DNA from 3 places in the Streptococcus halichoeri genome. Region 1 is predicted to be linked to each of the others. Evidence: predicted binding sites of a transcription regulator. Region 1 holds the regulator's gene; each other region holds the start of a gene.
What was found. The regulator HrcA, encoded in region 1, represses chaperone genes, less so after heat shock. The targets are predictions, from matches to a motif close to TTAGCACTCNNNNNNNNNGAGTGCTAA.
Positions count from the first base shown of each region.

Region 2: a site for HrcA is predicted at 2,410-2,436, ahead of groES (co-chaperone GroES). Genes of this name have one in related genera too.
Region 3: a site for HrcA is predicted at 1,792-1,818, ahead of K5J94_RS08585 (ATP-dependent Clp protease ATP-binding subunit). Genes of this name have one in related genera too.

Region 1 is NZ_CP081502.1:769,609-773,870, forward strand. Features, by position in the region: gene K5J94_RS03775 (histidine phosphatase family protein) at 267-992, shown strand; gene K5J94_RS03780 (glucosaminidase domain-containing protein) at 1,109-1,720, shown strand; gene hrcA (heat-inducible transcriptional repressor HrcA) at 1,855-2,889, shown strand; gene grpE (nucleotide exchange factor GrpE) at 2,917-3,480, shown strand.
Region 2 is NZ_CP081502.1:477,122-481,383, reverse strand. Features, by position in the region: gene K5J94_RS02485 (C69 family dipeptidase) at 1-141, shown strand, start outside; gene groL (chaperonin GroEL) at 350-1,984, opposite strand; gene groES (co-chaperone GroES) at 2,091-2,375, opposite strand; gene K5J94_RS02470 (ATP-dependent Clp protease ATP-binding subunit) at 2,808-4,262, opposite strand, start outside.
Region 3 is NZ_CP081502.1:1,831,941-1,836,202, reverse strand. Features, by position in the region: gene K5J94_RS08585 (ATP-dependent Clp protease ATP-binding subunit) at 1-1,679, opposite strand, end outside; gene K5J94_RS08580 (YkuJ family protein) at 1,970-2,200, shown strand; gene K5J94_RS08575 (bifunctional methylenetetrahydrofolate dehydrogenase/methenyltetrahydrofolate cyclohydrolase) at 2,396-3,253, shown strand; gene xseA (exodeoxyribonuclease VII large subunit) at 3,440-4,262, shown strand, end outside.

The DNA of each region.
Region 1 (4,262 bases):
GGGAAAAAAAGACCACTTGAGTGCTTGCGCTCAAGTGGTCTTTGCAACCTAGTGTGTCTTATCGGTTCTTAGGTGCCTACCATAAGTATAACCAAGCAATATGAAAAGCCAATGTCAGCTGAGTAACAAATCAGGCCTAAGGTAAAGAGCTTGTCATTGATTTGCAACCATTAGCCCCAAGCTGCTAAGTCCTAAACGGTAAAGCAAGGGATTTTGCATGCCCTTTTGTTTAATGCTATAATGGATAGAAGAAGAGGGAGGACACTATGACAAAAACCAGGCTTTATATTGCCCGCCACGGCAAAACAATGTTTAACACAATTGGTCGCGCACAAGGATGGAGTGATACACCCCTGACAAAAACCGGCGAAGAAGGTATCCGTGAACTTGGTCTAGGCCTAAAAGATGCCGCCATTCCCTTTCAAGCCGCCTTCTCCAGTGATTCTGGTCGTACCATGTTGACCATGGAGATTATTTTGCGGGAATCCGAGCAAGCTTTTATCCCCTATACACGTGACAAACGTATCCGGGAATGGTGTTTTGGTAGCCTAGATGGAGCCTATGATTCCGAATTATTCCTTGGTGTGCTCCCTAGGACCAAAGCCTTTCAAGGCCGCGACAACCTGCGAGATGTCCCTTATTCAGAGTTAGCACAAAGCATTGTCGAAGTAGACACTGCCAACTGGGCTGAACCCTGGGAAGTGCTGCGCAAACGCATTTTAGACGGCTTTGAAGCGATTGCCTTGTCCATCCAAAATGCCGGCGGCGGCAATGCCATTGTCGTAAGCCATGGCATGACCATAGGGACCTTCTTATGGTTGATTGATCCTCAGCATGACAAACAATACATTGATAACGGCTCTGTTACTGTCGTTGACTATGAAGACGGCCAGTTTACCATCAAAGCCATCGGAGATATGAGCTATCGCTATCGAGGTCGCGAGATCATCGAAGCAACTGCCGCCCAGCAACCAACCAACCAGACTTACTGAGGCTAAAAACTGGTGCGAGCCATCACCCCCTAGCTCTTACGAGGGGACCTATCCCCAAAAAATAAAAAACCAGCAGCTACCACGAAATAGTAGCCAGACTGACTCAAGGAGAAATAATGAGAAAACGCCTCAGCTTAGGATACTTTATCATACTGTTAGTGCTCTTTATGGGACTGATTCTCCTTCCCTTATGCTGGCACGCAAGCCCACCTAAGGCGCGACAATTGCAGCCTGTCCCCTACAGCCAGCAAGCCTTTCTTAAACGCCTAGCCAAAGAGCTAGGCCCCATCGCCAAAGCTTACGGCATCAAACCCTCAGTCTTACTGGCTCAAGCCGATCTTGAAAGCCAGCATGGCCAGACCTTATTGGCCGCCAAATACGCTAACCTTTATGCCCTCCCCGCCAAACCAGGCCAAGCCGCCATCGCCTTGACACCTAGTTCAGTTGCGCCTTTTTTGCAAAATAGCTCAGCAGCGCAAGCAATGACCCAAGGCCAAACCGTTCGCTACGCCCGCTACCTCAGCTGGGACCAGGCTGCGCGCGATTATTTGCAACGCCTGAAAGCAGGGGAATTAGCCGATACCGACTTATACACCCACTTAGCCACCCAAAAAGGCTATGTCAAACCCAGCCAAGCCCTGCAAAAATACCTCTATCCTCAAGATAAAAACAGGGCCCAAGCCATGATTCAGGTCATTGAGCAATACAACCTCACTCAGTATGATTAGAAAATTAGCACTCAGCAAAAGTGAGTGCTAATTTTTTAGTTTTTTCCCTTGACAAGCCGATAGAATAGCGTATAATGGAATCATAGATTAGCAGTCGATAGTAAAGAGTGCTAAATGAAAGAGGTGATTGGCTTGTGATTACACATCGGCAAAATGAAATCCTCAATATCATTATTGATTTATTCACCAAAACCCATGAGCCTGTTGGCTCAAAAGCCTTACAAGAGTCCATTGAAACCAGCAGTGCTACCATTCGTAATGACATGGCCAAGCTAGAAAAACTAGGCCTGCTGCAAAAGGCCCACACATCCAGCGGCCGCATGCCAAGTGCGGCGGGCTTTAAATACTTCGTCGAACATTCCTTAGATTTAGAATGCATCGATGAAAGAGATGTCTATCATATGATTAAAGCTTTTGATTTTGAAGCCTACAAACTAGAGGATATTCTCTTAAAAGCCAGCCAGGTCTTAGCCAACATCACCGGCTATTCCGTTGCGATCTTGGATGTCGAGCCAGCCAGGCAAAAGCTAACAAGCTTTAACATCGTCCAGTTATCCAGCCACGATGCCTTAGCCGTATTGACCATGGATGAGTCAAAGCCACTGACAGTGCAATTTGCCATCCCGAGAAATTTCTTGGCCCGCGATTTTGAAAAAATCAAAGAAATCGTGGATGATCGGCTCATTAACCGTGACTTGATGGAGATCCATTACCGCCTGCGCACCGAGATTCCCCAAGTCTTACAAAAGTACTTTACCATTACGGATAACGTGCTAGACTTGTTTGATTATATCTTTAAGGAACTTTTCCAAGAAACCATCTTTGTCTCTGGCAAGGTCAATGCCTTGAATTTTGCCGGCCTAGACACCTATCAGTTTCTAGATAACCCAGCAGCGCTAGCCCTTAGCATCCGTGAGAGCATGTCTGAGGATGCCATGGCGACCGTTCAGGTCGCAAATGCCAAGGAGAAAGCCCTATCTCAGGTCAGTCTGTTGACCTATAAGTTCTTGATTCCTTACCGTGGCTATGGGCTCCTTAGTCTCATCGGCCCTATCGATATGGATTATCGCCGCAATGTCAGCTTGATCAATGTCGTTGGCCGGATCTTAGCCATTAAACTAAGAGATTACTACCGTTACCTAAACAGTAACCATTACGAAGTGCACTAACCCATCAAAAAAGAAAGAGGTGTTACCTTGTCCCAAAAACCCCAAGACCAAGAGCACAAAGATAAAGACCAGCAACCCACAGAAGATATGGTCACAGCGCCACCTGAAGAAATGGCAGAGCAAGAACCAAAAGACCAGCCGGATGCCGACCAACCATCAGAGTTAGAGGCAGCCACTGCGCGTGCAGAAGAATTTGAAAACAAATACCTGCGGGCGCACGCCGAAATGCAAAATATCCAGCGCCGCTCAAACGAAGAACGGCAAAACCTCCAGCGCTACCGCTCGCAGGATCTAGCAAAGAAAATCCTCCCAAGTCTTGATAACTTGGAGCGAGCCCTCGCCGTCGAAGGCCTCACGGACGATGTCAAAAAGGGCCTCGAGATGGTCCAAGAAAGCCTCATCCAAGCCCTCAAAGAAGAAGGCATCGAAGAAGTAGCAGTGGAAAACTTTGATCATAACCTGCACATGGCTGTCCAAACCCTGCCAGCAGACGAAGACCACCCAGCAGACACTATTGCGGAGGTTTTCCAAAAAGGTTACAAGCTCCATGAGCGCCTCTTAAGACCCGCCATGGTGGTGGTGTATAACTAAGATGCAAAGACCGTAAAAAAAGTGGAAAGAAAATAGGAAACTAACGCAGTGTGCTAGCACACAAGGCAGTTTATCTTTTTCGCGGCACTTTTAGGTCGTGCTCAGTTCAACTAAGATGCAAAGACCGTAAAAAAGTGAGAAGAAAATAGGAAACTAACGCAGTGTGCTAGCACACAAGGCAGTTTATCTTTTTCGCGGCACTTTTAGGTCGTGCTCAGTTCAACTAAGATGCAAAGACCGTAAAAAAGTGAGAAGAAAATAGGAAACTAACGCAGTGTGCTAGCACACAAGGCAGTTTATCTTTTTCGCGGCACTTTTAGGTCGTGCTCAGTTCAACTAAGATGCAAAGACCGTAAAAAAGTGAGAAGAAAATAGGAAACTAACGCAGTGTGCTAGCACACAAGGCAGTTTATCTTTTTCGCGGCACTTTTAGGTCGTGCTCAGTTCAGCTAAGATGCAAAGACCGTTAAAAAAAGTGGAAAGAAAATAGGAAACTAAGGCAGTGTGCTAGCACACAAGGCAGTTTATCTTTTTCGCGGCACTTTTAGGTCGTGCTCAGTTCAACTAAGATGCAAAGACCGTAAAAAAAGTGGAAAGAAAATAGGAAACTAAGGCAGTGTGCCAGCACACCCTGTCCGAAATGACAAAAAACTAGGTGTCAGTCAGAAATCGTTGATTTCGCTAACGCCCCCTCCGCAAGGTCCGCAAGGCTGACTAGAATGTTCATAGCCGGTAAGGCATAGAAAGTTCAGTCAGCTACTGCGCAAGATGTTGATGAACAG
Region 2 (4,262 bases), 290 kb from region 1:
AAGAGTGATCCTCAAGCTGCCGCTGAAAAAGAAACCAAGCTTTCCAAGGAACGCGCAGCTAAAACCTTCAAACGGCTCAAAGAAATCGAAGCCCGCTTAGAAAAAGACAGCAGCAAAAAAGACGATAAAACCAAAAAATAACCCGCAGCAGTATGGAGCTGCAGCAGCCAGGACAGGCCGCACCAAGGATGGTCCACAGCAAGGGTTGCAGTAGCAAGCAAGAGCTGCACCGCACAAGCAAAGCTCTGACTGGTAAAAAAGTGAGGCCGACATCTCAGACATACCATAAAAACACTAAAGGCTATGGACAAAAAAGATCCAAGCCTTTAGTGTTTTATGTCTTATCTTATTAGAAGCCGCCCATCATACTAGGATCCATACCACCTGGCATAGCTGGCGCTTGTGCAGCTGGTTCTGGTTGGTTGGCAACCACTGCTTCTGTGGTTAAAATCAAGCTAGCCACTGAAGCTGCGTTTTGCAATGCTGAGCGCGTTACCTTCACTGGGTCAATAATGCCGGCTGAAATCATGTCGACCCATTCACCCGTTGCAGCATTAAAGCCAGTGCCTTCAGAGCTGTTCTTTAATTTGTCAATAATCACTGAACCTTCATAGCCAGCATTGTAAGCAATCTGACGGACAGGTTCTTCAAGGGCACGCATCACGATGTTGCGACCGGTGTCTTGATCACCATCTAATGCAAGTGCTGCGACTTTTTCAAGTACAGAGATGAAAGCTGTTCCACCACCTGCCACGATACCTTCTTCCACAGCTGCACGGGTTGCATTTAAGGCATCTTCAATGCGCAGTTTCATTTCTTTTAGCTCTGTTTCGGTTGCTGCACCGACTTTGATGACAGCAACGCCGCCGGCTAATTTAGCCAGACGTTCTTGTAATTTTTCACGATCAAATTCAGAGCTGGTTGATTGGAGCTGTGACTTAATCAAGTCCACACGTTGCGCAATGGCATCAGCGCTGCCTGCGCCCTCAACAATCACTGTTGAGTCTTTGTCAATCGTGATTTTCGCTGCTTGACCCAGCGCAGCCATTGTCGCATCCTTAAGGTCAAGTCCTAGTTCTTCTGTGATGACTGTCCCACCGGTTAAGATGGCAATATCTTCAAGCATGGCTTTACGGCGATCACCAAAGCCTGGCGCTTTAACAGCAACAACGTTGAAAGTACCACGGATCTTGTTTAAAACAAGGGTTGGTAATGCTTCGCCATCCACATCATCAGCAATCATCAACAACGGACGGTTGGTTTTAAGCACTTCTTCTAAAAGTGGTAAGATTTCTTGGATATTGGAGATTTTCTTGTCGGTAATCAAGATAAACGGATTTTCCAATTCGGCAACCATCTTCTCATTGTCGGTAACCATGTATTGAGAAAGGTAACCACGGTCAAATTGCATCCCTTCGACAACTTCTAGTTCTGTTTCCATTCCACGAGATTCTTCGATAGTAATAACACCGTCATTACCTACGCGTTCCATGGCTTCAGAGATGTATTCACCAACTTTTTCGGAACGAGAAGAAACTGCTGCGACCTGAGCAATGGCTTCTTTACCAGAAACAGGTTGGGCAATCGCTTTTAATTCAGCAACTGCTTTTGCGGTAGCTTCTTCAATACCTCGGCGGATGCCAATGGGGTTAGCCCCTGCTGTAACGTTTTTTAGGCCTTCTCGCACAATTGCTTGTGTCAAGACGGTAGCAGTGGTGGTTCCATCACCAGCAATGTCGTTTGTTTTTGAAGCGACTTCAGACACAAGCTTTGCGCCCATATTTTCAAAATGATCTTCGAGTTCAATTTCCTTAGCAATCGTAACCCCATCATTAGTGATCAGTGGTGAACCAAATGCTTTTTCTAGTACCACATTACGACCTTTTGGGCCTAAGGTTACCTTGACGGTATCTGCAAGGACATCTACACCGCGCACCATTGCAGAACGCGCATCTGCTGAAAATTTAATCTCTTTACTTGCCATTCTATGTTCTCCTTTATTTTTTAAATGTGAGCCAAGTCAAAGACCTCGTCTCAATCAAGGCTTTTGCTCAGCAATGATTGCCTCACTGAGGCTACCGCAGCTAGGCTTACAAAATTGCTAGAATATTAGCTTCGCGGACTAAGACGACCTTCTCATCGTCAACTGTTACGGGAACGCCTTGGTCAGCTTCCACTAAGACGCGATCACCAACACTAACAGCAGCTGGAATCACTTCGCCAGTGATTGTACGAAGGCCCGTCTCGCTGACAGCAAGCACGGTTGCTTGTTTAGTCGCTTGCGTGTGGGCACCAGCCAGAACAAAACCACCAATGGTTTGTTCTTTTTCTTCGTCGACTTTAACGACCACACGGTCACCTAATGGTTTAATCATGGTTTTTCCTCCAACTAAAATATTTCGTGATTTTTTAGCACTCTATTGTACCGAGTGCTAAGATAATTCTATTGTATCACTTGGTCAAAAATAGTCAAGACAAAAATAAGCAAAATTTAAATATCCCGCTAACCCGCAGCTACACCACTGTTTTATCCTATCATCCAGCTCGAGCGAGGAGCATCACACAGGTCTGTGGCCCCACAAAATAAACCAGCAAGAACCGCAAGTTCTTCTAGCTAGCCTCACAAAAGCCTGCTTTTTAGCTTGGCTTTTCATCCTGCTTACTTGGCGTAGTTCATTGTGATCCAGCGCCACTCCTAGCCTTGATCAGCAGCAAAAAAAAGCACCCAAACAGATGGAAAAGGTCTCCCAAAACGTTAGCTTGTGTCGTCTAACGTTAGGAGTCACACAATCTGTTCAGATACTTTTTTAAGAAACACTATCGAAGGTCACCTCTTGCTGCTTCAAGCCAACTTTCAGTGTTTGCCCGGCTGACAGCTTGCCAGCTAGGATCAATTCTGACAGCGGGTCTTCGATGGTTGTTTGGATAGCGCGGCGCAGAGGCCTTGCCCCATTCTCTGCATCATAGCCAATAGTTGCCAGATGGTTGAGCACTGACGGCTGTAATTTCAGCGTCACGCCTTTTTCTGCCAAGACAGCTACCAGTGGCTTGACCATAATTTTCACAATATCTTTAATGTTGGCCTGACTCAAGCTGTGGAAGACCACCTTCTCATCAATCCGGTTGATGAATTCTGGGCGGTAGGTGCGTTTTAGCTCTTCCATAATTCGGCTTTCCATAGCCTTGTGGTCCTGGCTGACAGCCTTGGCCCCAAAACCAACAGTCTTATCATCACGCAAGGCTGTTGCGCCCAGGTTACTGGTCATGATAATAATGGTATTTGAAAAATCAACCTTACGACCCCGGCTATCTGTCAGCATACCGTCATCAAGCACTTGCAGCAAGACATTAAAGATGTCTGGGTGGGCTTTTTCGACTTCGTCAAACAAGAGCACAGCATAAGGCTTATTGCGCACTTTTTCTGTCAGCTCGCCTCCTTCATCATAGCCAACATAGCCCGGCGGTGCGCCATTTAGCCGGCTTGCCGCAAATTTCTCCATGTATTCGGACATGTCAAAACGAATCAGCGCAGACGCGTCATCAAAGAGCACTTCTGCCAAAGCCTTGGCGAGTTCTGTTTTACCAACACCTGTTGGGCCTAAGAACATGAAAGAACCAATCGGCCGCTTGCCTGTGCGAATGCCAGATTGATTACGCCGGATAGCGCGAGCAATGACAGAAACAGCCTGCTCTTGGCCAATCACCCGCTGGTGTAGTTCTTTTTCGAGGCGCAAATATTTCTGACTGTCTGCCCGGCTTAGTTTTTCAACTGGAATGCCAGATAGCTTGCTCAAGGTGGTCAAAATGTGGTCTGGTGTCACTGCAACTGCCTTAGGCTCGCTCTCATCCTGTGTTTGCTTAAGCAGCTTAGAGACGCGTTTCATATCACCAGCAATCAGCGCCTGATCGGCCGGTGTCAGATCCTTAGGCACTTCCTTTTGCACCAAACCTTGGACAGTTGCGCTCGCCTCATCCAGTAGGTCAATCGCAGAATCAGGGAGATGCTTGCTTGTTAAATAGCGATGCGCCATCTTGACTGCTGTCTCCACTGTTTCGCGTGCAATCGTCACATGATGAAACGTTTCATAAGTCGACTTCAACCCCATAAGAATCTCAGTCGCATCAGCCTCACTTGGTTCGTCAATCAAAATCTTGGCAAAGCGGCGAGAAAGCGCAGCATCTTTTTCAATATGCTTTTGATATTCTTCTTGGGTCGTGGCACCAACCATATGAAGCGTGCCCCGGGAAAGGGCAGGTTTCAA
Region 3 (4,262 bases), 960 kb from region 1:
AGAATGAGCGAGTAGGGATTACGACGAACTTTTTCAGTTAGTTGACCAGCCTCATCATAACCAACATAGCCTGGAGGTGCTCCGACCAATTTGGATACGGCATGTTTTTCCATGTATTCAGACATATCAAAACGAATCATATTTTCGTCAGAGCCAAATAATTCAATAGCTAATTGCTTAGAAAGCTCGGTCTTTCCTACACCGGTTGGTCCTACAAACAAGAAGGAGCCGATTGGTCGATTGAGGCTGCCTAAGCCGACCCGGTTACGCCGAATGGCCTTGGCGATTTTTTCCACGGCTGCATCTTGGCCAATGACATGGCTCTTAAGATCATCAGCCAAGTGAATCAATTGTGACTGTTCTTTTGCTTTTAAGTCGCCAACTGGGATATTCGTTTTTTCCTCTACGATTGCTTCAATGGTTTTTTCAGTAATCAAAGGAATATCTTGGTCTGTGACCTCTTGTTTTTGCATTTCTTTTAGTTTGAGGATTTGGTCACGGAAATAAGCTGCGCGTTCAAAGTCTTCTTGACGGGTAGCTAGCGCTTTTTGATTTTCAGCGTCTACTAGCTTTTGATCAATTTCTTTTGGATCAACGAAATTAAGTGTTAGATTCATTTTTGAGCCTGCTTCATCCAGCAGGTCAATGGCCTTGTCTGGTAAGAATCGGTCTTGGATATAGCGATTCGAGAGATGAGCCGCAGCTAAAATAGCATCATCGCTATATTGAACATGGTGGTATTCTTCGTATTTCTTTTGAATACCCTTTAAGATAGTAATGGTTTCATCAACAGAAGGTTCATTGACTTTAACAGGTTGCATCCGCCGCTCTAGGGCAGCGTCTTTTTCAATAATCCGATATTCGTTGAGAGTGGTAGCGCCCACTAATTGGAGTTCACCACGTGCCAGAGCTGGTTTTAAGATATTACCAGCATCCATGTTACCATCGCCTGCATTGCCAGCGCCGACAATTTCATGGATTTCATCAATAAATAAGATGACGTCTTTGCGGTTACGAATTTCTTCCATGAGCTTTTGCATGCGCTCTTCAAATTGACCGCGGATACCAGTACCTTGGACCAAGCTGACCACATCTAAACGAATGACATGTTTTCCTTGCAGTTTATGCGGAACATCGCCATCAATAATTTTTTGAGCTAGGCCTTCTACAACAGCTGTTTTACCAACACCTGGCTCACCAATCAGGACGGGATTATTTTTTGTTCGCCGGTTCAGAATTTCAATCACGCGGCGAATCTCATCATCGCGCCCAATGACAGGGTCAATGCCGCCACGACTGGCAATATCGGTCACATCAATACCAAATTCATCTAAGAGTCCTTGAGGAGCTTGCGGATCTTGACGGCGGGTCGCTTGTCCAGACATGCGGTTATTTCGGCTGTTTGGATCATTTGAGAGATTATCTTGTTCTGAGCGTGGACTATTTGGAAGTTTACTAAACGGTTGGAAATTATTTAAATCATCCATAAAGTCTTCAAAAAGTGGTTTAATAGAGTCAGAAAGGGTACCTTGTTTTTGATTGCCCAATAAGCTATTTTGGGGATCTGTCTTCATAATTTGATAACAATTTTGACAAAGGTCAATTTGGCGTTGTTTGCCGTTCACATTAGTATATAGGTGAATAGAGGCTTCGTTTAAGTTACAATTTTGACAAAGCATAGGCTTTACCTCCAGTGAGTGATACGAGTTCAACTTTTAGTCAATAAAGGTCAAACTCTATATGTTCATTATAGCACCCTTTAAGCGGAAAGCAAGTAAAAAGTTTCCTAATTTAGCACTCTTAACTTTTGAGTGCTAATAGCTTGGTCTAGCTTCTAGGGGGCAAGTCATAAGCTGATAGCTACTACAAAATCAGGCCAAGCCAGGAAATAATTCACTTTTAGTGTCTGTTTATAGGTTTTTATGTTAGAATATAGTGAACACTAAACGAAACGAATAGGAGAATGGAAATGGAATCACATCTTGTGAGAATAATCAACCGTCTAGAATTGATGGTAACAGACGATGGGAACCTCAAGCGCAATTTTGAACGTGATGGTGTTGTCGTTGCTGAAGTTTCTTTTTCAAATGACCCAGAAAATGGACCAGTTTTTACCTTACGTGACGTGGAAGCACGGGAATCATACTCATTTGATAGTATTGACTTGATTGCAATGGAAATCTACGATTTATTATATTAAGTTAAAAGACTTGCTTGGGCAAGTTTTTTGTGCTTCCAGACGTTTTTAAGCCTTAAGTTGACAGCTCCTTAAGTGATGGTTTTAGGTTGGTCGCTCCTATTTTGGTCAAATGTTAACCTTAATAATGATTCGGTGGTGAAAGCCACTCTTTTTTTGCTATAATAGGTAACAGACTAAATAAAGAGGTACAAAATGATGGTAGAATTTTTAGATGGAAAAGCATTAGCCCAAAAAATGCAGGCTGAATTAGCTAAGAAAGTAACTGAACTTAAGCGTCAACATCAGATTGTTCCGGGCTTGGTTGTTATTTTAGTAGGTGATGATGCAGCTAGCCAAATCTACGTCAGAAATAAAGAGCGTGCTGCTCACGCTGCAGGTTTTAAGAGTCAGACCGTTCATCTGTCTGAATCAATCAGCCAAGAAGAATTGATTAATGTCATTATGACCTACAATGACGATCCGAGTATCCATGGCATTTTAGTTCAGCTCCCCTTACCAGACCACATTAATGACAAAAAAATTATCCTATCTATTAACCCAAGTAAGGATGTTGATGGCTTTCATCCGATGAATACAGGTCATCTCTGGTCAGGTCGGCCCCAGATGGTGCCTTGTACACCTGCAGGAATTATGGAGTTGCTCAGTGCCTACTCTATTTCATTAGAAGGCAAGCATGCGGTAATTATCGGCAGATCCAATATTGTTGGTAAGCCCATGGCCCAACTGTTGCTAGCCAAAAATGCCACAGTTACCTTAACCCATTCACGAACGAAACATTTAAAGGCCTTTACCAAGCAAGCAGATCTGCTAATTGTAGCGATTGGTGCTGGGCACTTTGTGACAAAGGATTTTGTCAAGGCTGGCGCGATTGTTGTAGATGTTGGGATGAACCGTGATGACAATGGCAAGTTAATTGGTGATGTAGACTTTGCTTCGGTTTCTCAGGTAGCTAGCATGTTAACACCTGTCCCAGGTGGCGTTGGCCCAATGACCATTACCATGTTGTTGGAGCAAACCTATCAAGCGGCCTTGCGTAAAGCAGCTAAAAACTAAATGATGTATGAGCGCCAGCTTTTGCCTTAATGACAAAGGAAGCCTTCCCTTTCAATCTGTGAAGCCGTAGGGCTTCTTTTGTCCTTTATCCTCTCATTTGTAGGGGAAAAATGGTATACTACATATGTTAGATGCACTATTATGTATGTTAGATATAACTTTTAACTCTCATAGAAAGAAAACACGATGGCTAATTATCTCTCAGTGTCTGAGCTGACGAAATACCTAAAAATGAAGTTTGATCGTGATCCTTATCTGGAACGCGTTTATTTGACAGGACAGGTGTCCAACTTTCGCCGGCGTCCTAACCATCAGTATTTCTCCATTAAGGATGAAAAAGCAGTTATTCAGGCGACCATGTGGGCAGGACAATTTAAGAAATTAGGATTTGAGCTAGAAGAAGGGCTCAAGATTAATGTCATCGGACGTGTCCAGCTCTATGAACCCAGCGGCTCTTACTCCATCATCGTTGAAAAGGCTGAGCCTGATGGCATTGGTGCCCTAGCACTGCAATTTGAACAACTAAAGAAAAAACTCGCAGAAGCAGGGTATTTTGATGCAAGGCACAAGCAGTCTTTGCCACAATTTGTTCAAAAAATCGGAGTGGTCACTAGCCCAAGTGGAGCGGTCATTCGTGATATTATTACCACTGTTTCTAGACGCTTTCCCGGCGTGGAAATTCTTTTGTTTCCCACCAAGGTCCAAGGTCAAGGCGCAGCACAAGAAGTGGTCGCAAATATTGCTCGGGCAAACCAGCGCGATGACCTGGATTTACTCATTGTAGGTCGTGGTGGTGGGTCGATTGAAGACCTCTGGGCCTTTAATGAAGAAATGGTGGTTCAGGCTATCTTTGAATCACGCTTGCCGATTATTTCCAGTGTTGGCCATGAGACAGATACGACTTTGGCTGACTTCGTCGCAGATAGCCGAGCAGCCACGCCAACTGCTGCTGCTGAGCTAGCCACACCGGTCACCAAACGTGATCTCTTATCCTGGATAGCTGAGCGAG